One region of the Streptomyces sp. CA-135486 genome, then DNA from elsewhere that is predicted to be linked to it. Evidence: predicted binding sites of a transcription regulator. Region 1 holds the regulator's gene; the other holds the start of a gene.
What was found. The regulator HrcA, encoded in region 1, represses chaperone genes, less so after heat shock. The targets are predictions, from matches to a motif close to TTNGCACTCNGNNNNNCNGAGTGCNAA.

Region 1 (10,669 bases):
GCCGGGGCGAATTCGAGCGCGTCCTCGCCCTCGGCGTCGGTGACCCAGACGACCTGCTCCTCGCCGTCCACCCGGAAGGTGCGGGGCAGCCTGGCCCGTACCCCGGGCTCCACGGCGAGCGCCCGCGCGGGTCCCTCGCGATGGGTGACCCAGTGGATGCCGCCGCGGATCTCCACGGCGCTGCCGCGTCCGGTGTGGTCGGGGGTGGCGGTGCCGAGGTGGTGGTCGGCTCTGACCGGGCGGGGCCGCAGATCGGTGCGCTGACCGCCCAGGCGGATGTCGAGCCGGCGGGGCTCGGCCGTATCGAGGTCGTCGAGGAGCCACAGTTCGCCCGCGCCGGCGTAGGCGACGCGGGTGCCGTCGGTGGCCGCGTGGCGGGCGTAGAACCCGTCGACCGAGGTGTGCCGCCGCAGATCGGAACCGTCCGGCAGGGACGAGTACACCGCCCCCACTCCTTCGTGGTCGGAGAGGAACGCGATCCTCTCCCCCACCCACAGCGGATACTCGATGTTCCCGTCGAGCTCCTCATGCAGGCGTACGAACTCCCCCTCGCCCGCCCGGTCTATCCACAACTTGCCCGCCGTGCCGCCCCGGTAGCGCTTCCAGGCGGCGGCCTCGCGCCCCATGGTGGCGGAGAGCAGCAGGACGTGCGGTCCGTACGCGATGTCGCCCACCGGCCCGTACGGGAGCACGGTCGCGGGCCCGCCGTCGAGCGGGACGGCCCGCGCCCAGGTGCGGCGCAGCGAGGCCTGGCCGTAGGTGCTGATCGCGAGGATCTCGCCGTCCGGGGTCCAGCCGCGTACGGAGGTCTTGATGCTGCCCCAGTACGTCAGCCGGTCCGTGGGCCCGCCGTCGATGGGGCCCAGATGGACCTCGGGGGCACCGTCCCGGTACGAGGTCCAGGCTATGTGCGTGCCGTCGGGCGAGATCCTGGGATGGTTCACCGGAACGTTGTCGGCGCTGACACGCCACGCCCGGCCCCCGTCGAGCGGGGCGACCCAGACGTCGTCCTCTGCGGTGAAGGCGATCAACTCGCCGTGGACATGCGGGTACCGGAGGTAGGCAGGGTGCGTCACACCGTCACCCTAGGCAGGGTGCCACCGCCCGGTCACGGCTTTGGGGATCACTTGCCCGGCGGGTCGCGTGTCTCGGTCACGGTAACGGTCACCGTGACCGTGGGCCGCGGCTGCCCGCCCGGTGGGGTGGGCGAAGGGCCGCTGCTGGAAGCGGCGTTGCAGTTACCGAGGACGCTGGCCTCGAAGACAACCTTGCCGTCGATCCTGGCGATCAGGTTGCCGCGTACGCACGCGCCGGAACGCTCCTCCGTCACCCTGCCCTTGAGCGTGATCTTCTGGCCGGAGTCGGTCTCTCCCTGGCAGTCGACGGTGGCAACGCCCCCGCCGGAGGGCGGCGTGGACGCCCCGGCACTGGCCTTCCCGTCGCCGATCTTCGCCGTACAGCTCAGCCAGCGCACCTTGAAGCCGATCCGCTCCAGCGTGCTGGTCCCCGTCTTGTCGGTGGTGACCGCGACCGCGACGGGCTCAGCCCGCCGCTCACCGGCTCACAGGCCGCGACACCCACAACTGCCGCCCCTGCGACGCCGATTGCGACAAGGGAGCGCCGGTACCTCGTTGGTCTCATGCCCCGCATAGACGCAGGGTGGCACCTAGTCCCCCGGGAGGAAAGAGTGGTTGCGGACACAAATCCCCCGTACGGTCGGTGACATGACCAGAAAGCCGCATCGCACGCGCCGGCTCGTGGTCGACGCCGACACGTTCCTCGCGGTGCGTGCGGCGGGCCGCTCAAGTCGCTGGGCCAGATCGTGACCCCGCAGCATGTCTTCACACTGCCCGCCCAGCCGGCCGCGAAGTGAAAGCCGGGCCGGTCAGACAGCTAGGACCAGCGGCCGGTGCGGCCCAGCAACAGCGCCGTCGCGGCCGTGCCGGCGGTGGAGGTGCGCAGCACGCTGCGCCCCAGCCGGTACGGCTTCGCACCCGCCTCGGCGAACGCCGCCAACTCCTCCGGGGACACGCCCCCTTCGGGCCCCACCACCAGCACGATCGACCCCCGCGCGGGCAGTTCCGCGGTGGCCAGGGGCTCGGCGCCCTCCTCGTGCAGCACGGCCGCGAAATCGGCCTCGGCCAGAAGCGCCGCAACCTGCTTGGTCGTTGCCGCGTCCGCGACCTCGGGAAAGCGGAGCCTGCGCGACTGCTTGCCCGCCTCGCGCGCCGTGGCCCGCCACTTGGCGAGGGACTTGGCGCCCCGCTCGCCCTTCCACTGCGTGATACAGCGCGCGGCGGCCCAGGGCACGACGGCGTCGACGCCGGTCTCCGTCATGGTCTCGACGGCGAGTTCGCCACGGTCGCCCTTGGGGAGGGCCTGGACGACGGTGAGACGGGGCGTGGGCTCGGGCTCCGTGGGAAACTGCAGCGGTTCGACGATCAGCCGGTCCTTGCCCTCGGTCCGCAGCACCACACCTGCCGCGCCGCGCCCTCGCCCGTCCGTCAGCACGATGTCCTCACCGGACTGCAGCCTGCGTACGGAGACGGCGTGCCGCCCTTCCGGCCCGTCCAGGGTGATCAGCGAGCCCGGGCCCACGCCGTCCAGTGAGTCGACGAGGAACACGGGCGCGGTCATCGGGAGCCGCCCAGCGCGAGCGCGGCGCGCGCGGAGTCGGCTTCGGCGGCGAGGACCTCGACGAGCTGCCCGGCGGGCAGTTCGCGGGCCATCCGGTGGCCCTGACCGGCCCACAGCGCCATACCCTGCGGGTCGCCCGCCTTGGCGGCGGCCTTGCGCAGGCCACTGGTCAGGTGGTGCACCTCGGGGTAGGCGGCGGGGGCGTACGGGCCGTGCTCGCGCATGAAACGATTCACCAGGCCGCGGGCCGGCCGCCCGGAGAAGGCGCGGGTCAACTCCGTACGTACGAACAGCGGATTCGTCATGGCCTGCTTGTGCAGCGCATTGGCGCCGGACTCGGGGCAGACCAGGAACGCGGTCCCGAGCTGCCCGGCGACCGCGCCCGCGGCGAGCGCGCCGGCGATCTGACCGCCGCGCATCAGGCCGCCCGCGGCGATGATCGGCAGCTGTACGGTCTCGCGGACCAGCGCGATGAGCGAGAGCAGCCCGATCCCGGCGCCGTCGAACGCGGGGTCGTCCCGGTGCGTGCCCTGGTGCCCGCCCGCCTCGATGCCCTGCACACACACGGCGTCGGCACCGGCCCACTGGGCGGCCTGCGCCTCGTCGGGCGAGGTGACGGTCACGACGGTGAAGGTGCCGGCCTTGGCGAAGGAGTCGAGCACGTCACGGGTCGGGCAGCCGAAGGTGAAGGAGACGACGGGAACGGGGTCGTCGAGGAGGATGGCGAGCTTGGCCTCGTACCCGTCGTCGCGCCCGGAGTCGGGGTCGCCCAGGGGCGTCTCGTACCAGGCCGCCTCACCGGCGAGCTGATGCCGGTAGACCTCGACGGCGGCGGGGTCGGCCGTGCCCGGCTGCGGCATGAAGAGATTCACGCCGAAGGGCTGCGAGGTGAGCCCGCGGACCTGTTTGACGTCCTGGTACATGCCGTCCGCGGTCTTGTACCCGGCAGCGAGAAACCCGAGCCCACCGGCTTCGGACACGGCGGCGGCCAAGGGGGGACAGGATGCGCCGCCCGCCATGGGGGCCTGCACGATCGGGTGCCGGCAGAGATCGGTCAGTGCGGAGGACATGCAGGCATGGTGCCACGTCACCGGCGCGGCACCGAATCGGGTGTTCGGTGCCCGAAAGAGGGCGTGGGCGGGGCTGTGCGGGCCCCCGCTGCGGCGCCGCGGCCGAGCTCTGGGGTGCGATTTCCCCCACCCGGCCATTTCCCGAAACCGGGGGGCATGCCCCCGAGCCCCGTCCGCCGTCGGCTGCGCGACCGCGCAAGGTCTGCGGTACCCACGCGGGGCGGACCCGCCGACAGGCGCGCGCAGCTCACGCGCCCCCGCCGGCCCAGACCCTACCGACCGTTGAACGCGTCCTTCAGGCGGGAGAACAGACCCTGCTGGCCCGGCTGGAACTGGCCCAGTGGCCGTTCCTCGCCCCGCAGCTTCGCCAGATCCCGCAGCAGCCTCTCCTGGTCCGCGTCCAGCTTCGACGGCGTCATCACCTCGACGTGCACGATCAGGTCGCCGCGCCCCCCGCCCCGCAGGTGCGTGATCCCGCGCCCGTGCAGCGGGATCGACTGGCCCGACTGCGTGCCCGGGCGGATGTCGACCTCTTCCATCCCGTCCAGCGTCTCCAGCGGGCACTTCGTGCCCAGCGCCGCCGCCGTCATCGGGATCGTCACCGTGCAGTGCAGATCGTCGCCGCGCCGCTGGAAGACCGGGTGCGGCAGCTCGTGGATCTCCACGTACAGATCACCCGCGGGGCCGCCGCCCGGCCCGACCTCGCCCTCGCCGGCGAGCTGGATGCGCGTCCCGTTGTCGACACCGGCCGGGATCTTGACCGTAAGAGTCCGGCGGGACCGTACACGCCCGTCGCCCGCGCACTCGGGGCACGGCGTCGGCACGACCGTGCCGAAGCCCTGGCACTGCGGGCACGGCCGCGAGGTCATGACCTGCCCCAGGAAGGACCGCGTCACCTGCGAGACCTCACCACGGCCACGGCACATGTCACACGTCTGCGCCGAGGTGCCCGGCGCGGCGCCCTCGCCGGAGCACGTGGTGCACACGACGGCCGTGTCGACCTGGATGTCCTTCGTCGTGCCGAAGGCCGCCTCGTTGAGGTCGATCTCCAGGCGGATCATGGCGTCCTGGCCTCGCCGCGTGCGCGACCTCGGTCCCCGCTGCGACGCCGTCCCGAAGAACGCGTCCATGATGTCCGAGAAGTTTCCGAAGCCACCGGCTCCGAAGCCGCCCGCGCCACCGCCGCCCGCCTGCGACAGCGGGTCCCCGCCGAGGTCGTAGACCTGCTTCTTCTGCGGGTCCGACAGCACCTCGTACGCGGCGTTGATCTCCTTGAAGCGCTCCTGCGTCTTCGGGTCCGGATTCACATCCGGGTGGAGTTCACGGGCAAGCCGGCGGAAGGCCTTCTTGATCTCGTCCTGGGACGCGTCGCGGCGTACGCCGAGTACGGCGTAGTAGTCCGTGGCCACTTACGACTCCGCCAGGATCTGTCCGACGTAACGTGCCACTGCGCGTACCGCTCCCATCGTTCCGGGGTAGTCCATGCGGGTCGGTCCGACCACGCCGAGTTTGGCAACTGCCTCGTCGCCCGAACCGTAGCCCACCGCGACGACGGACGTGGAGTTGAGGCCCTCATGGGCGTTCTCATGACCGATCCGTACGGTCATGCCCATGCCGCCCGATTCCTTCGCCTCACCGAGCAGTTTGAGGAGCACCACATGCTCCTCGAGCGCCTCCAGCACCGGCCTGATGGTCAGCGGGAAGTCGTGCCCGAAGCGGGTCAGATTGGCGGTGCCGCCGATCATCAGCCGCTCCTCGGTCTCCTCGACCAGGGTCTCGAGCAGGGTCGAGAGCACCGTGGAGACGGTCCCGCGGTCCTCCGAATCGAAGGACTCGGGAAGGTCCTGCACCAGCTGCGGCACATCCGCGAAGCGGCGCCCGACGACCCGGCTGTTGAGCCGGGCCCGCAGGTCCGCGAGCGAGCTGTCGCCGAACGGCGCGGGGCAGTCGATCATGCGCTGCTCGACCCGCCCGGTGTCCGTGATCAGCACGAGCATCAGCCGGGCCGGCGCGAGGGAGAGGAGCTCCACATGCCGGACGGTGGACCGGGTCAGCGAGGGGTACTGGACGATGGCGACCTGCCGGGTCAGCTGCGCCAGCAGCCGTACCGTACGGCCGACCACGTCGTCGAGATCGACGGCTCCGTCCAGGAAGCTGTGGATGGCGCGCCGCTCGGGCGACGACAGCGGCTTGACGCCGGCCAGCTTGTCGACGAAGAGCCGGTAACCCTTGTCCGTGGGGATACGGCCGGCGCTGGTGTGGGGCTGGGCGATGTAGCCCTCGTCCTCCAGCACGGCCATGTCGTTGCGGACGGTCGCCGGCGAGACGCCGAGCTTGTGACGCTCGGTGAGCGCCTTGGAGCCGACGGGCTCCTCGGTGCCGACATAGTCCTGGACGATGGCGCGCAGCACCTCGAGTCTGCGTTCGCTGAGCATCGCGCACACCTCCAGCTGTGGTTCCTCGGTGGTGCCTGGCACTCGCTGCGTACGAGTGCCAGCATTTTCCCCGTGCCAGTGTACGGCGGTGAGGTACACCCCTAGCAAGGGCCGCCAGCCAGGACAGCCGACCACGCTACCGCGCGCTGTGCCGGTCGCTGCCAGTAGCGTCGCGGTATGGACGTCAGTTGGGAAGACTTCGGCTGGGAGCGGTTGGCCGACGGGGTGGGGCGTCGACGGCTGCCGGTCTGGGACGCGACCACCGGATTGATCGCCGGTGAGGACCGTGTCCTCATGTACGACACGGGCTCCACACTGCGTGAGGGCGCCGAGCTGCGCACTCAGGCACAGGCGCTGCTGCCCGGCCGCCGCGTGACGCATATCGCACTGAGTCACCCCCACTTCGACCATGTGCTGGGGACGGCGGCGTTCTCGGGGGCCGAGGTGTACGGCGCGGTGGGCATCGCGGATCTGATGCGGCGGGACCGGGACGCGATCCGGGGCTCGGCGGTACGCCACGGGGTCTTGGCCGCCGATGCGGCGGAGGCGGTCGACGTGCTGGTGGTGCCGCAGCATCTGGTGTGCGGCGAGTGGACGCTGGAGCTGGGCGGCCGCCAGGTGCTGCTGGCGAACGTGGGCCCCGGTCATTCGGGCCACGACCTCGCGGTGCTGGTGCCGGGGGACCCGGAGGTGGTGTTCTGCGGCGACCTGGTGGAGGAGTCCGGCGAGCCGCAGGCGGGCCCGGACGCCATCCCGTCCCGCTGGCCGGCGGCGCTGGACCGGCTGCTGTCACTGGGCGGCGAGGACGCGGTGTATGTGCCGGGGCACGGGGCGGTCGTGGACGCGGCGTTCGTACGCGCGCAGCGAGACATGCTGGCGGCGCGCTTCGGGGTGTCGTAGCGTCGCCGAATGCGCAGCTACAGCCCGGATCTGACCCCGCCTTGGAAGAAGTCGCGGCCCGCACCGGAGGTGCCGGCCGAGCCCGATCTGGTCGTGGAGGAGGTCGGGACGGGCTTCTGCGGTGCGGTGATCCGCTGTGAGGCGGGGACGGTGACGCTGGAGGACCGCTTCGGCAAGCACCGGGTCTTCCCGCTGGAGCCGCGGGGCTTCCTCCTGGAGGGGAAGGTGGTCACCCTCGTCCGCCCCTCGGCTGCGGGCCCGGCCCGCCCGGCCCGTACGGCCTCGGGATCGATAGCGGTCCCGGGGGCGCGCGCCCGTGTCGCCCGTGCGGGCCGCATCTACGTGGAGGGCCGCCACGACGCGGAACTCGTGGAACGCGTCTGGGGCGACGACCTGCGCATCGAGGGCGTCGTCGTCGAGTACCTGGAGGGCATCGACGACCTCCCGTCGATCGTCGCCGACTTCGCCCCCGGCCCGGACGCACGCCTCGGCGTCCTGGTGGACCATCTGGTCCCCGGCTCGAAGGAGTCCCGCATCGCGGACCGGGTCACGGGCGCGGACGTGCTGGTGGTGGGCCATCCCTACATCGACGTGTGGGAGGCGGTGAAGCCCTCCTCGGTGGGCATCCCGGCGTGGCCGTCGATCCCGCACGGCCAGGACTGGAAGACGGGCGTCTGCCGCGCACTGGGCTGGCGGGAGAACACGGGGGCGGCGTGGCAGCGGATTCTCTCCGGGGTGCGGTCCTACAGGGACCTGGAACCGGAGCTGCTGGGGCGGGTGGAGGAGCTGATCGATTTCGTGACGGCGCCGTAGGAATGTCCCGCCCCTCCGGCGACTGAGGAGCGGGGCTCGGGGCGGAGCCCCCACTCGGGAAGGCCCGGCAGGGCTCCGCCCCGTCAGTCCACCAGGTCCCGCACCACCGCATCCGCCAGCAACCGCCCCCGCAACGTCAGCACCGCACTCCCCGCCTCGTACGCCCCCGACTCCAGCAGGCCGTCCCCCAGCGCGCGCCCCGCCGCCGCGAGGCCCGCGGGCCGGAGCAGCGACAGTGGCACGCCCTCGCGCAGGCGCAGTTCCAGCAGGACGCGCTCCACCCGGCGGTCCTGCGGCGAGAGCACCTCGCGGCCCGCCCCCGGCGACCGCCCCTCCGCCAGCGCCGCCGCATACGCGCCCGGGTGCTTCACGTTCCACCAGCGCACGCCGCCCACATGGCTGTGCGCCCCGGGTCCCGCGCCCCACCAGTCCGCGCCGCGCCAGTACAGCTCGTTGTGCAGGCACCGGCCCGCCCGGGAGGTCGACCAGTTGGAGACCTCGTACCAGTCGAAACCGGCGCGCGACAGCACGTCGTCGGCGATCAGATACCGGTCCGCGTGGACGTCGTCGTCCGTCATCGGGACCTCACCGCGCCGGATCCGCCGCGCCAGCTGCGTGCCCTCCTCCACGATCAGCGCGTACGCCGAGATGTGGTCGGGACCCGCGCCCACCGCCGCGGCGAGCGACGCGCGCCAGTCGTCGTCGGACTCCCCCGGCGTGCCGTAGATCAGGTCGAGGTTCACATGGCCGAAGCCCGCCGCCCGCGCCTCCGCCACGCATGCCTCGGGCCGCCCCGGCGTATGTGTACGGTCCAGCACCTTCAGCACATGCTGCCGCGCGCTCTGCATGCCGAAGGAGATCCGGTTGAAGCCGCCCTCGCGCAGCTCCGCCAGATACTCGGGGTTCACCGACTCCGGATTCGCCTCGGTGGTGATCTCCGCGTCGTCCGCGAGCCCGAACTCCTCCCGTACGGCATCCAGCATCCGTACGAGATCGGCGGCGGCGAGCAGCGTCGGCGTACCGCCCCCGACGAACACGGTCCGGACCTGTCGCGGGTCGTCGCCGAGCACCTTCCGGGCCAGCCGCACCTCGTCGGTGAGCGTCGCGGCGTAGTTGTCGCGGGAGGCCAGCACGCCGCCCGAGCCGCGCAGCTCGGTCGCCGTGTAGGTGTTGAAGTCGCAGTAGCCGCAGCGGGTCGCGCAGTACGGCACATGCAGATAGAAGGCGAGCGGCCGGTCTCCGGCGCCCTCGAGCGCGGACGCGGGCAGCGTCCCGTTCTCGGGCATCGGCTCACCATCGGGCAGTACGGAAGGCATGCCCCCCATTGTCCGTCACCCAGGACGTGGCCCGGCACGTCGCCTGTGGGCACCCAGGACGTGGCACGGCACGGCTACTGCGCCCGCAGCACCAGCAGCGCGAGATCGTCTCCCGGCGGCGTCTCCGCGAACTCGTGCACCGCCTGCCTGATCCGCTCGGCCACCCCCTGCGCGGTCAGCCCCACGCAGCTCGCCAGCACCCGCGCGAGCCCGTCCCCGTCGTCGAACATCCGCGCCCCCGAGCGCCGCTCCGTCACCCCGTCCGTGACGCAGAGCAGCGTGTCGCCAGGTTCCAGGTCGAAGGTCTGGCTCTGGTAGGCCACGTCCTCGACGACCCCGAGCAGCACCTGCGGCTCAGCCGCCGTGAGCACCCGGCCGTCGGGCCTCAGCAGCAGCGGCAGGGGATGGCCCGCGCTCGCGACTGTGCACCGCACGCCGCCCTGCGCAAAGGGCACCAGCTCGCCGTAGAGGACGGAGAGGAACCGCGCCTGCGGCCCCTCCGGCAGCCCCTGCCCGCCCGCGGCAGCCACCATCAGCGCGGCTGCCTCGGCCGCCTCCATCGCATCGTCGAGGAGGAGTCCGTTCAGCCGGTCGAGCACCGCGCCGACCTGGTATCCCTCGCGAGCGAGCAGCCGCAGCCAGGGCCGGGCGAGCCCGGTCACGACGGCGGCCTCGGGCCCGCTGCCCTGGACGTCGCCGAGCATGAAGCACCAGCGGCCGCCCGAGCCCGCCGGGAAGATGTCGTAGAAGTCGCCGCCCGCGACTCCGTCGTCGCTCGGCTCGTACACGAGGAACTGGTCGACGCCGGGGATCTCCCCGACCTTGCCCGGCAGCAGCCCGCGCTGCAGGATCCTGCTGATGGTGGCCTGCCGGGTGTACTGGCGGGCCGCGCCGATCGCCAGAGCCACCCGCCGGGCGAAGTCCTCGATCAGCGCGGTCACTTCATCGGGCACGCGCCCCGGCCCGTGCCGGGCGACGACCAGTGTGCCGAGCCCGCGCCCGCCCGCGACGAGTCGGTAGGCCAGCGCCGTCCCCTCCTCTTCGCCGGGTTCGCCCTCGGTCGGCCAGGGGATCGACACCGGCCCGTTGCGCGGTGTTTCGGGCAGCCGTGGCGGCTCCTTGCCGAGGACCTCGCGCAGCTTCTCGATCCGGGACTCGTCGCCGTGCCAGACGCGGGCGAGCCGTTGCGCGGCCCCCGACGGGCCGCCCGTGCCCCACCCCGCGCGCCCGGCCTCGCCCTCCAGCCAGATCGCGCACCAGTCGGCGAGCCGCGGCACCAGCAACTGCCCCGCCAGCGCGGCGACCATGTCCTCGTCGAGTTGCCCGGCGAGCAGGTCGGACGCTTCGGCGAGGAAGGAGAGCGCGCCGCGGCTGAGCCAGTCCTGGTCCTCGCGGACGGCGCGGCGCGGCGCGGGCGCGAGGATCTCGGCGGCGCGCAGTCCGCGTTGCATTGCCGGTTCGGCGCCGGGCAGCGGGCAGGTGTCCCAGCCGTCGACGG
Region 2 (10,669 bases), on a different contig from region 1:
TCGCCGTCCGCCCGCTTCATCCGTACGCCGCCCGTCTTTCTGTCCGGGTCGGGGCTCGCCATCGACCCGTTCACCGCGGCGCTGAAGCCGATCGACACATCGTCGATGCTCGCGAACCGCACCACATGCTCGACCGGCACTCCGTCGGAGCCGGGAACGGTGCCGGACCGTGAGGTCACCGCGTACGTACCGGGCGCCGGGCCGACCGTCGACGGCATGACCTCGATGGCCCGCTCCGCCTTCCCGTTCGCGCCCACCAGCCAGACCCGCCGCTCGCCGAGTGAATACACGACGCGGACGCCCTTGCCCGACTTCGCGGGCAGCGCCAGTGGGTTCTTGGACTTCTGCCGGGGGCTGCCGGGGGCCTGCGTGGACGGCGCCGCACTGGAGGTCGCGGGCCTGCCGGGCTGATCGGGGGCGCTCGCCGACGCCTGGTATGCGAGGAAACCGACGGCGGCCAGAGCTGCCGCCGTGAGCCCGGCCACGAGTCCCGAGCTGCTCCGTGCCACCACGCCCACCTTTCCCTTGTACGTATCCGTTGGTGACGGTAGCAGCAGCCGTACCCTCCGACGGGGCACCGTGCCCCCGTCGCCGGAGCCGTAGGCTGTTTGCGTGCTCCTGCTCGCCGTTGATACCGCCACGCCCGCCGTCACCGCCGCCCTCCACGACGGCAGCTCCGTCGTCGCCGAGTCGTCCCGCATCGACGCGCGACGGCACGGGGAACTGCTGCTGCCCGCCGTCGACCGCGTCCTCGCCGAGGCCGGGGTGAAACTGGACGCCGTCACCGCCGTGGTGGCCGGCGTCGGCCCCGGTCCGTACACCGGACTGCGGGTCGGCCTGGTGACGGCCGCGACCTTCGGTTCCGCGCTGGGGGTGCCGGTGTACGGGCTGTGCACGCTGGACGGGCTGGCGTACGCCTCCGGCCTCGACGAACCGTTCGTGGTGGCCACGGACGCGCGCCGCAAAGAGGTGTACTGGGCGCGGTACGAATCGGCCCGGGCGCGGGTCGGCGAACCCGCCGTGGACCGGCCGGCCGAGATCGCCGAGCAGGTCGCGGGCCTGCCCGCCGTCGGCGCCGGTGCGCTGCTCTACCCCGAGACCTTCCCGGACGCCCGCGCGCCCGAGCACGTCTCGGCCGGTGCGCTGGCCGCGCTGGCCGCCGAGAAGCTGGCCGCGGGGGACGACTTCCTGCCGCCACTGCCGCTGTATCTGCGTCGGCCCGACGCCCAGGTCCCGAAGAACTACAAGGTGGTCACGCCCAAGTGACCGAAGTACCGACCGCTGTGCTGCGTGAGATGCGCTGGTGGGACCTGGAGCCGGTGCTCGCGCTCGAGCATGCGCTCTTCCCCGAGGACGCCTGGTCGGCCGGGATGTTCTGGTCCGAGCTGGCTCACGCGCGCGGCCCGCGGGCCACCCGCCGCTATGTGGTGGCCGAGGCCGACGGGAAGGTCGTCGGATACGCGGGCCTCGCGGCGGCCGGCGGCCTCGGGGACGTACAGACCATCGCCGTCGCCCGCGAGCAGTGGGGCACGGGACTCGGGTCCCGGCTCCTGGCCGATCTGCTGCAGCACGCCACCGCCTTCGAGTGCGACGAGGTGCTCCTCGAAGTGCGCGTGGACAACACCAGGGCCCAGAAGCTGTACGAGCGCTTCGGCTTCGAGCCCATCGGATTCCGCCGCGGCTACTACCAGCCGGGCAATGTCGACGCCCTCGTCATGCGGCTCCACGTACAAGGAACAGAGACCTAACTGATGGCTGACGAACCGCTCGTACTCGGCATCGAGACCTCCTGCGACGAGACCGGCGTCGGCATCGTCCGGGGCACGACCCTGCTCGCCGACGCCATCGCCTCCAGCGTGGACACGCATGCACGCTTCGGCGGCGTGGTGCCCGAGATCGCCTCGCGCGCGCATCTGGAGGCGATGGTGCCGACCATCGAGCGCGCCCTGAAGCAGGCGGGCGTCTCGGCGCGCGACCTCGACGGCATCGCGGTGACGGCAGGGCCCGGTCTCGCGGGCGCGCTGCTGGTCGGCGTCTCGGCGGCGAAGGCGTACGCGTACGCACTGGGCAAGCCGCTGTACGGCGTGAACCACCTGGCCTCGCACATCTGCGTCGACCAGCTGGAGCACGGCAGACTGCCCGAGCCGACGATGGCGCTGCTGGTGAGCGGCGGCCACTCGTCCCTGCTGCTCGCGCCCGACATCACCTCCGACGTACGGCCCCTGGGCGCGACGATCGACGACGCGGCGGGCGAGGCCTTCGACAAGATCGCGCGGGTGCTCGACCTGGGCTTCCCGGGCGGTCCGGTGATCGACCGGCTGGCGAAGGAGGGCGACCCGGCGGCGATCGCGTTCCCGCGCGGTCTCACCGGCCCGCGCGATGCGGCGTACGACTTCTCCTTCTCGGGGCTCAAGACCTCGGTGGCCCGCTGGATCGAGGCGAAGCGGGCGTCGGGCGAGGAGGTGCCCGTACGGGATGTGGCGGCGTCGTTCCAGGAGGCGGTCGTCGACGTACTGACCCGCAAGGCGGTGCGCGCCTGCCAGGACGAGGGCGTGGACCATTTGATGATCGGCGGCGGAGTGGCCGCGAACTCGCGGCTGCGGGCGCTGGCCGAGGAGCGGTGCGGGCCGGCGGGCATCCGGCTGCGGGTGCCGCGGCCGGGACTGTGCACGGACAACGGCGCGATGGTGGCGGCGCTGGGCGCGGAGATGGTGGCGCGGGGGCGGCCGACGTCCGACCTGGAGCTGTCGGCGGACTCGTCGCTGCCAGTGACGGACACGCATGTGCCGGGCGCCGCGCATAGCCACGACCATGTGCACGAGATCAGCAAGGACAACCTCTACTCATGACGGTCGCGTTGATGTGGGAGGCCCGGGCGGCCCAGGGCCGGGGTGGTGAGCTGCTGGAGTGGGCGCGGGGCCAGGAGCTGGCGCGGCAGCCACTGCGCCGGGAGACGTTCCGCGCGCCGGACGACCGGGTGCTGGTGATCACCTGGTGGGAGGGATCAGACGTGGGCGCGGAGCTGCCGGAACTGCCGGAGCCGACCGCGGACTTGATCACGCGGCCGGCGCACCGCTGGCGCTTCGAGTCGGTTGACATCGGCTGATCGGACCGCACGGGTGGCCGCTGATCGGGCCGTACCAGTGGCCACTGATCCGGCCGTACCAGTGGCCGCTGATCGGGCCGTACCAGTGGCCGCTCCGGAAAAACCTCAGAAGAATCCTGCGAAGGATGTCGATCCGGCCGTCTCCCGTTCGACGCATGAGTGAGAGGCGGGGAACGGCCCCGCTCACCCGACCCGAGGAGCCACCATGCCGCGCTACCTGACCATGGTCCGCGTCAACGAGAACGAGATGCCCGCCGAGGGCCCCAGCCCCGAGCTCATGGAGCGGATGGGCAAGCTGATCGAGGAGATGACCAAGGCGGGGGTCCTGCTCGACACCAATGGGCTGACCCCGAGCTCGCAGGGCACCCGGGTCACCTGGTCCGGCGGGAAGCTGACGGTCACCGACGGGCCCTTCACCGAGAGCAAGGAAGTGGTCGGCGGATACGCCATCCTGCAGGCCAAGGACAAGGCCGAGGTCCTGGAGTGGACCAAGCGGTTCCTGCAGGTCCACGAGGAGCACTGGAACGTCACCTCCGAGATCCGCGAGATCGCCGAGGGCTGAGGGCCCTGCGCTTGCTCGCCCTGCCCACGGCTGTTCTGATGGGTGGCCGTGACGGCAGCAAGCGCGGTTGAAGCGGTATTTCGGATCGAGTACGCGCGGATCATCGCCGGTGTCGCCCGCATCGTGCGCGACGTGGGCATCGCCGAGGAGATCGCGCAGGACGCTCTGGTCGCCGCGCTGGAGCAGTGGCCGGAGTCGGGTGTCCCGGACCGGCCGGGCGCCTGGCTCATGGCCACCGCCAAGCATCGCGCGATCGATCTCGTACGCCGCAAGGAGACCTACGCCCGCAAGCTGGCGGAGGTCGGGCGCGCCCTGGAGGACGTGCCACCGCCCGAGCCGGCCGACACCGAGGACATCGACGACGATCTGCTGCGGCTGATCTTCACCGCCTGCCATCCGGTGCTGTCGACGGACGCACGGATCGCCCTCACACTGAGGCTCCTCGGCGGCCTGACCACCGAGGAGATCGCGCGCGCCTTCCTGGCCACGGAGCCGGCGGTCGCCCAGCGGATCGTCCGCGCCAAACGCGCCCTCGCCAAGGCGGGCGTCCCCTTCGAGGTCCCGTACGGCTCCGAGCGCGCCCAGCGCCTGTCGTCGGTCCTGGAAGTCATCTACCTCGTCTTCAACGAGGGCTACTCGGCGACGGCGGGCGACGACTGGCAGCGCCCGGCGCTCTGCGAGGACGCGCTGCGGCTCGGCCGGGTGCTGGCCGGCCTCATGCCCCAGGAGCCCGAAGTCCACGGCCTGGTCGCACTGCTGGAGATCCAGGCCTCACGCACGGCGGCGCGCACCGGCCCGGACGGCGAGCCGGTGCTGCTCGCCGACCAGAACCGCTCCCGCTGGAACCAAATGCTGATCCGGCGCGGTTTCGCGGCGCTGGCACGGGCGAACGCGACGGCGAGCGGTGCCCCCGGCCCGTACGCCCTCCAGGCCGCGATCGCCGCCTGCCATGCCCAGGCGATGCGCTACGAGGAGACGGACTGGCCGACGATCGCCGTCCTGTACGGACAGCTCGCGGCGCTCACCCCGTCCCCTGTCGTGGAGTTGAACCGCGCGGTCGCGGTCTCGATGGCGGAAGGACCGGAGGCGGGGCTCGCGATGGTGGACGAACTGGCCGCCGAACCCGCCCTGAAGGACTACCACTTGCTGCCGAGCGTGCGCGGGGACCTGCTGGCACGGCTCGGGCGTACGGCGGAGGCGCGGGCGGAGTTCGAGCGGGCGGCATCGCTGACGCGCAACGAGCGGGAGAGGGACCTGCTGTTGGCCCGCGCCTCCGAGTGCGCCCCGGACGGTCGATAGGGTCGGACACATGTCCAGCCGCACTCTGCCCCCGCCCCCGCCGCCTGTGGAAATACGCTGCTGGCCCGACCGCGAGGCGCTGCTCGCCGACCGGGCGAAGGCGATGGAGGAACTGCACCGGCTGAGCATCGGGGTGTCGCGGCTGCTGCTGCTGTGGCTGACGGCGTTCGGCCTGGCGGTGGGATGGGGCCTGGCCGGCGCGGCGCTGAAGACCTTCGAGGAGAGCGTCGACATGTTCAGCGCCCTGTTCGGAGTGATCTTCGCGTGCCTGGCCGCCGGGTTCCTGATCCCGACCGGCATTGTGATCGGACTTGGCGTCCGCCGCGACAAGACCGTCCGTGAACGGCTCACCCAGTGGTCCTCGCTGGACCGCGACCCGACGAGCGACGCCCGCTTCCGCTCGCCCGGAGTGAGCCTGTGCTGGTTCGTGCCGTCGTTCCTGCTGTGCGCGCTGGGACTCTGGCTCTCTTTCGCGACCCCGGCGACGGCGGAGCGCGGCCAGGAGACGTACGCCGACGTCACGATGCTGATGGGCCTTGGGTTCATCCTCTGGCTGACGGGGCTGCTCGGCATCGCGAAGGCGGTGAGCCACTACCGGTGGGCGGTACGGCTGCTGACGGCCGTGCCGCTGCCGGCGGGCCGCGGGGGCACGCACCGCTGAGGCGGAACCGTGTAGGGGGATGGGGACCCGGCTTACGCGGGCCGACCGATCAGCATCGTCGGCGCCCCCGCCACCCGGGTGAGAAAGACCGTCGCCGCATTCGGGCCCTGCGGCTTCACCTTGCGGCGCAGTTCCTCCGGCTCCACTGCCGAGCCGCGCTTCTTCACCGTCAGTACGCCGACCTCCCGCTCCCGCAGCAGCGCCTTCAACTTCTTCAGATTGAAGGGGAGTTCATCGGTGATCTCGTACGCCGTCGCGAACGGCGTCGGGCGCAGCTCGTCCGCCGTGATGTACGCGATTGTCTCGTCGACCAGCCCGCCCTCCAGTTCCTCCGCGACCTCGGCGACCAGATGCGCGCGGATGACCGCGCCGCCGGGCTCGTACAGGAAACGCCCCACCTTCCGCACCGCCGGATCGGGCAGCCCGCGGCCGGTGAGCGCGCGCGGGCCGGGGAGCAGGGTGGCCCGTACCGTGCGGGGAGCCGTGCCGAACCAGAGCACGGCCTCCTTCACATCGCCGTGGTCGGAGATCCACTCCGCCTCGGCGTCCTCGGGGACGGCCTCGTGCGGGATGCCGGGGGCGATCTTGAGTGCCGCGTGCGGGCGGGTGCGGGCCGCGTCGATCGCCCAGGACAGGGGCGGGGAGTACGCCTCCGGGTCGAAGATCCGGCCGCGTCCTCCCCTGCGGGCCGGGTCGACGAAGACCGCGTCGTACGAGGCCGTGTCGATGTCGGTGACATCCGCGCACCGGACCTCGATCAGCTCCGCGAGACCCAGCGCCTCGGCGTTCGCGCGCACGGTCTCGGCCGTCAGCGGGTCCCGGTCCACCGCCAGGACCGAGATGCCGGCCCGGGCCAGCGCGATCGCGTCGCCGCCGATGCCACTGCACAGGTCCGCCACGTTCCGTACGCCGAGGGCGGCGAAGCGCTCGGCGCGGTACGAGGCGACGGAGCGGCGGGTCGCCTGCTCGACGCCGTTCGGCGTGAAGTACATCCGGCCCGCGTCCTCGGGCCCGAACTTGGCGGCCGCCCGCTGTCGCAGCCGCGCCTGCCCGAGCGCCGCCGAGACCAGTTCCGCCGGGTGCTCGCGGCGCAGCCGGGTGGCGACGGCCAGTTCCTCGGACGGGTTGTAGTCGGCCAGGGAGTCCAGCAGCGCCCGCCCCTCCTCGGTGAGCAGAGCGGCGAAGGAGGCAAGGGGATCGAGGTCGTTCACCCGGCCCATTGTGGGCCAGCCGGGGGATGGTGCGCCCGCGGCGGCGGTGTCGGCCGGGCCGTACGGACCCGTGCTGACAGGATGCGGCGCCATGCAGCTAGTACGACAAAAGTCAAAAAGTACTCTGAATGGGGCGCGAGTCGGCAGGGCCCGTGCCGTCCTGGCCGTGCTCCTGGTCGCTGCCCTCGCCGCCGCCTGCGCCGCCGAGTCCCCGGACGCCGGCAGGGGCGCGGAACCTGCCCCGGGTCAGCAGCCGAAGCAGCCGCCAGGACCGGCCGGCGCGCTCTCCGCGTACGTGGCGAAGGTGAAGCATGCCCAGGCGGCACGGGCGCTCGCCGCCAAGAAGTGGGGCCTGGCCAAGACCCCGCTGGCCGCCCCCCAGCCGCCCGCCGAGAAGCCGAAGATCACCACCCGCAAGGGCTTCGAGGTGGAGGGTGGCGAGTCCCTGCCACCGGTCTTCACCACGGTGCCGGTCAAGGAGAAGATTGTTTTCCTGACGATCGACGACGGTGCGGAGAAGGACCCCGCCCTGCTCCGGATGATGAACGATCTCCAGATCCCGTACAGCGCCTTCCTCAGCGACTACTTGATCGACGACAACTACGACTACTTCAAACAGATGCAGGACCACGGCGTCGCCCTGCAGAACCACACCCTCAACCACCGATACCTGCCCGGCCTTTCGTACACCCAGCAGAAGAGGGAGATCTGCGGTCAGGAGGCCAAGCTCGAGAAGCGGTACGGAAAGCGGCCCCCGCTCTTCCGCCCGCCGTACGGCAACTACAACCGGGACACGCTGCGCGTCGCCCGGTCGTGTGGTGTGAAGGCCGTGCCTCTGTGGGCCGCCGAGGCATTTCCCGATCACATGGAGTGGCGGGAGTGGGACCGGGACCTGCACCCCGGCGACATCATCCTCACGCACTTCCGTGGCCGCCATGACTGGAAGGGCACCATGCCCGACATGATCCGGCGGGTGATGAAGACGGTCACCGACAAGGGCTACGCCGTGGCGAGGCTGGAGGACTACGTATGACAGGGGCGCACCGGCTGCTGGCCGGGCTGCTGGCGGCCGGTGCGCTGCTCACCGCGGGGTGCGCTCAGTCGGTGGACCCGATCGAGCGCCTCGGGCGCAAGGCCGCGCAGAGGGTCACCCCCGGCGCGGGCCCGCCCGGCTCGGCGGTGCACAAGCGGTGGGGGCTGGCCGGACCGCTCGCCGCCGCGCCGAAGCCGCCTGCGCACCGGCTCTCTACGGCGTATGTGGTGGACCGGGTGCGCACCCCCGACAAGGTCGTCTTCCTCACCTTCGACGAGGGCGCGGCGCACGACCCGCAGTTCGTCCGGATGACCGCCGAGCTGAAGTTGCCGGTCAGCATGTTCCGTTCGAGCGCCCGCTCCGACCTGAGCACCCTCTCGTACGAGAGGCAGCGCGCCGAGATCTGCGGGCAGCGGGAGCGTCATCTGTTCCGCCCGCCGCACGCGACCTACAACGGGGACACCTTGCGGGCGGCGGCCGACTGCGGGATCCGTGCGGTGGTGCTGGCCAGGGAGTACGCGGAGGGCGAACGGCTCCACCCCGGCGACATCGTGCGGGCGGAGACGAGGACCACGGCGCGGCTGCTGCGCCGCATCCAGGAGCAGGGGTACGCGGTGGCCCGCCTGGAGGACTACGTCTGAGAAGGCTGGCCAGGCGCCGGGCGGGACTACGCCGGACGGGGGTTCCACGGGGCGGGGCCGGCTCCCGTCCGCGCCGTGCCTCAGGGGCTGCTGAAGCCGCCGCGCGGCAGATCAATTGGCACTCCGCTTGACCGAGTGCTAATCCCGGTCATAGTCTCAGTTCTGGCACTCCCCACCGGAGAGTGCCAACACAGCGACGGGCAGGTCCGGCACCCGCGACGACGGATCCACCTGGTCGCCACCTCAGACAGTTAACCCCGTGAGATCTCCGAAGGGGGAGGTCGGATCGTGACGACCGCCAGCTCCAAGGTTGCCATCAAGCCGCTCGAGGACCGCATTGTGGTCCAGCCGCTCGACGCCGAGCAGACCACGGCCTCTGGCCTGGTCATTCCGGACACCGCCAAGGAGAAGCCCCAGGAGGGCGTCGTCCTGGCCGTGGGCCCGGGCCGCTTCGAGAACGGCGAGCGTCTTCCGCTCGACGTGAAGACCGGCGACATCGTGCTGTACAGCAAGTACGGCGGCACCGAGGTGAAGTACAACGGCGAGGAGTACCTCGTCCTCTCGGCTCGCGACGTGCTCGCGATCATCGAGAAGTAATTCACCAGAATTTGCTGTGAACTGCGCCCCTGGCCCCCGCTGCTGTGTTCATTCACGTGTGCCGGGTGGTCAGGGGCGCAGTTCATTTTGAGAGGACTGATTCAGCTCCATGGCGAAGATCCTGAAGTTCGACGAGGACGCCCGTCGCGCCCTCGAGCGTGGCGTCAACAAGCTTGCCGACACCGTCAAGGTGACGATCGGCCCCCGCGGCCGCAATGTCGTCATCGACAAGAAGTTCGGCGCACCCACCATCACCAACGACGGCGTGACCATCGCCCGTGAGGTCGAGGTCGAGGACCCGTACGAGAACCTCGGCGCCCAGCTGGTGAAGGAGGTGGCGACCAAGACCAACGACATCGCGGGTGACGGCACCACCACCGCCACCGTGCTGGCCCAGGCGCTCGTCCGCGAGGGCCTGCGCAACGTCGCCGCCGGCGCGTCCCCGGCCGCCCTGAAGAAGGGCATCGACGCCGCGGTCGCGGCCGTGTCCGAGGAGCTCCTCGCGACCGCCCGCCCGATCGACGACAAGGCCGACATTGCTGCCGTCGCCGCGCTCTCCGCGCAGGACCAGCAGGTCGGCGAGCTGATCGCCGAGGCCATGGACAAGGTCGGCAAGGACGGTGTCATCACCGTCGAGGAGTCCAACACCTTCGGTCTGGAGCTCGACTTCACCGAGGGCATGGCCTTCGACAAGGGCTACCTGTCGCCGTACATGGTGACCGACCAGGAGCGGATGGAGGCCGTCCTCGACGAGCCGTACATCCTCATCCACCAGGGCAAGATCTCTTCGATCCAGGACCTGCTGCCGCTGCTCGAGAAGGTCATCCAGGCGGGCAGCTCCAAGCCGCTGCTGATCATCGCCGAGGACGTCGAGGGCGAGGCCCTCTCCACCCTCGTGGTCAACAAGATCCGCGGCACCTTCAACGCGGTCGCGGTCAAGGCCCCGGGCTTCGGCGACCGCCGCAAGGCGATGCTGCAGGACATTGCCACCCTCACCGGTGCCACCGTGGTGGCCGAGGAGGTCGGCCTCAAGCTCGACCAGGCCGGTCTGGACGTGCTGGGCACCGCCCGCCGCGTCACCATCTCCAAGGACGACACGACCATCGTCGACGGTGGCGGCAGCCACGAGGACGTCGTCGGCCGTGTCAACCAGATCAAGGCCGAGATCGAGTCCACGGACTCCGACTGGGACCGCGAGAAGCTCCAGGAGCGCCTCGCGAAGCTGGCCGGCGGCGTGTGCGTGATCAAGGTCGGCGCCGCCACCGAGGTGGAGCTGAAGGAGAAGAAGCACCGTCTGGAGGACGCCATCTCCGCGACCCGCGCCGCGGTCGAGGAGGGCATCGTCTCCGGTGGTGGCTCCGCGCTGGTCCACGCCGCCAAGGTGCTCGAGGGCAACCTCGGCAAGGAGGGCGACGAGGCCACCGGTGTCGCGGTCGTCCGCCGCGCCGTCGTCGAGCCGCTGCGCTGGATCGCCGAGAACGCCGGCCTCGAGGGCTACGTCATCACCGCCAAGGTGGCGGAGCTGGACAAGGGCCAGGGCTTCAACGCCGCGACCGGCG

Region 2: groES (co-chaperone GroES) is a predicted target of HrcA. The motif match lies at 8,629-8,655, and genes of this name have one in related genera.

What each region holds. Positions count from the first base shown of each region.
Region 1 covers NZ_JBNJMM010000001.1:1,336,095-1,346,763, reverse strand. The annotation lists gene ACQEVG_RS05990 (S41 family peptidase) at 1-1,076, opposite strand, end outside; gene ACQEVG_RS05985 (hypothetical protein) at 1,124-1,474, opposite strand; gene ACQEVG_RS05980 (16S rRNA (uracil(1498)-N(3))-methyltransferase) at 1,894-2,637, opposite strand; gene ACQEVG_RS05975 (nitronate monooxygenase) at 2,634-3,707, opposite strand; gene dnaJ (molecular chaperone DnaJ) at 3,980-5,116, opposite strand; gene hrcA (heat-inducible transcriptional repressor HrcA) at 5,117-6,142, opposite strand; gene ACQEVG_RS05960 (MBL fold metallo-hydrolase) at 6,320-7,042, shown strand; gene ACQEVG_RS05955 (DUF3097 domain-containing protein) at 7,052-7,855, shown strand; gene hemW (radical SAM family heme chaperone HemW) at 7,939-9,171, opposite strand; gene ACQEVG_RS05945 (SpoIIE family protein phosphatase) at 9,246-10,669, opposite strand, start outside.
Region 2 covers NZ_JBNJMM010000002.1:897,686-908,354, forward strand. The annotation lists gene ACQEVG_RS23435 (L,D-transpeptidase) at 1-509, opposite strand, end outside; gene tsaB (tRNA (adenosine(37)-N6)-threonylcarbamoyltransferase complex dimerization subunit type 1 TsaB) at 613-1,266, shown strand; gene rimI (ribosomal protein S18-alanine N-acetyltransferase) at 1,296-1,748, shown strand; gene tsaD (tRNA (adenosine(37)-N6)-threonylcarbamoyltransferase complex transferase subunit TsaD) at 1,752-2,849, shown strand; gene ACQEVG_RS23455 (hypothetical protein) at 2,846-3,106, shown strand; gene ACQEVG_RS23460 (YciI family protein) at 3,312-3,668, shown strand; gene ACQEVG_RS23465 (RNA polymerase sigma factor) at 3,717-4,967, shown strand; gene ACQEVG_RS23470 (hypothetical protein) at 4,978-5,628, shown strand; gene ACQEVG_RS23475 (class I SAM-dependent methyltransferase) at 5,661-6,848, opposite strand; gene ACQEVG_RS23480 (polysaccharide deacetylase family protein) at 6,931-7,872, shown strand; gene ACQEVG_RS23485 (hypothetical protein) at 7,869-8,513, shown strand; gene groES (co-chaperone GroES) at 8,802-9,110, shown strand; gene groL (chaperonin GroEL) at 9,220-10,669, shown strand, end outside.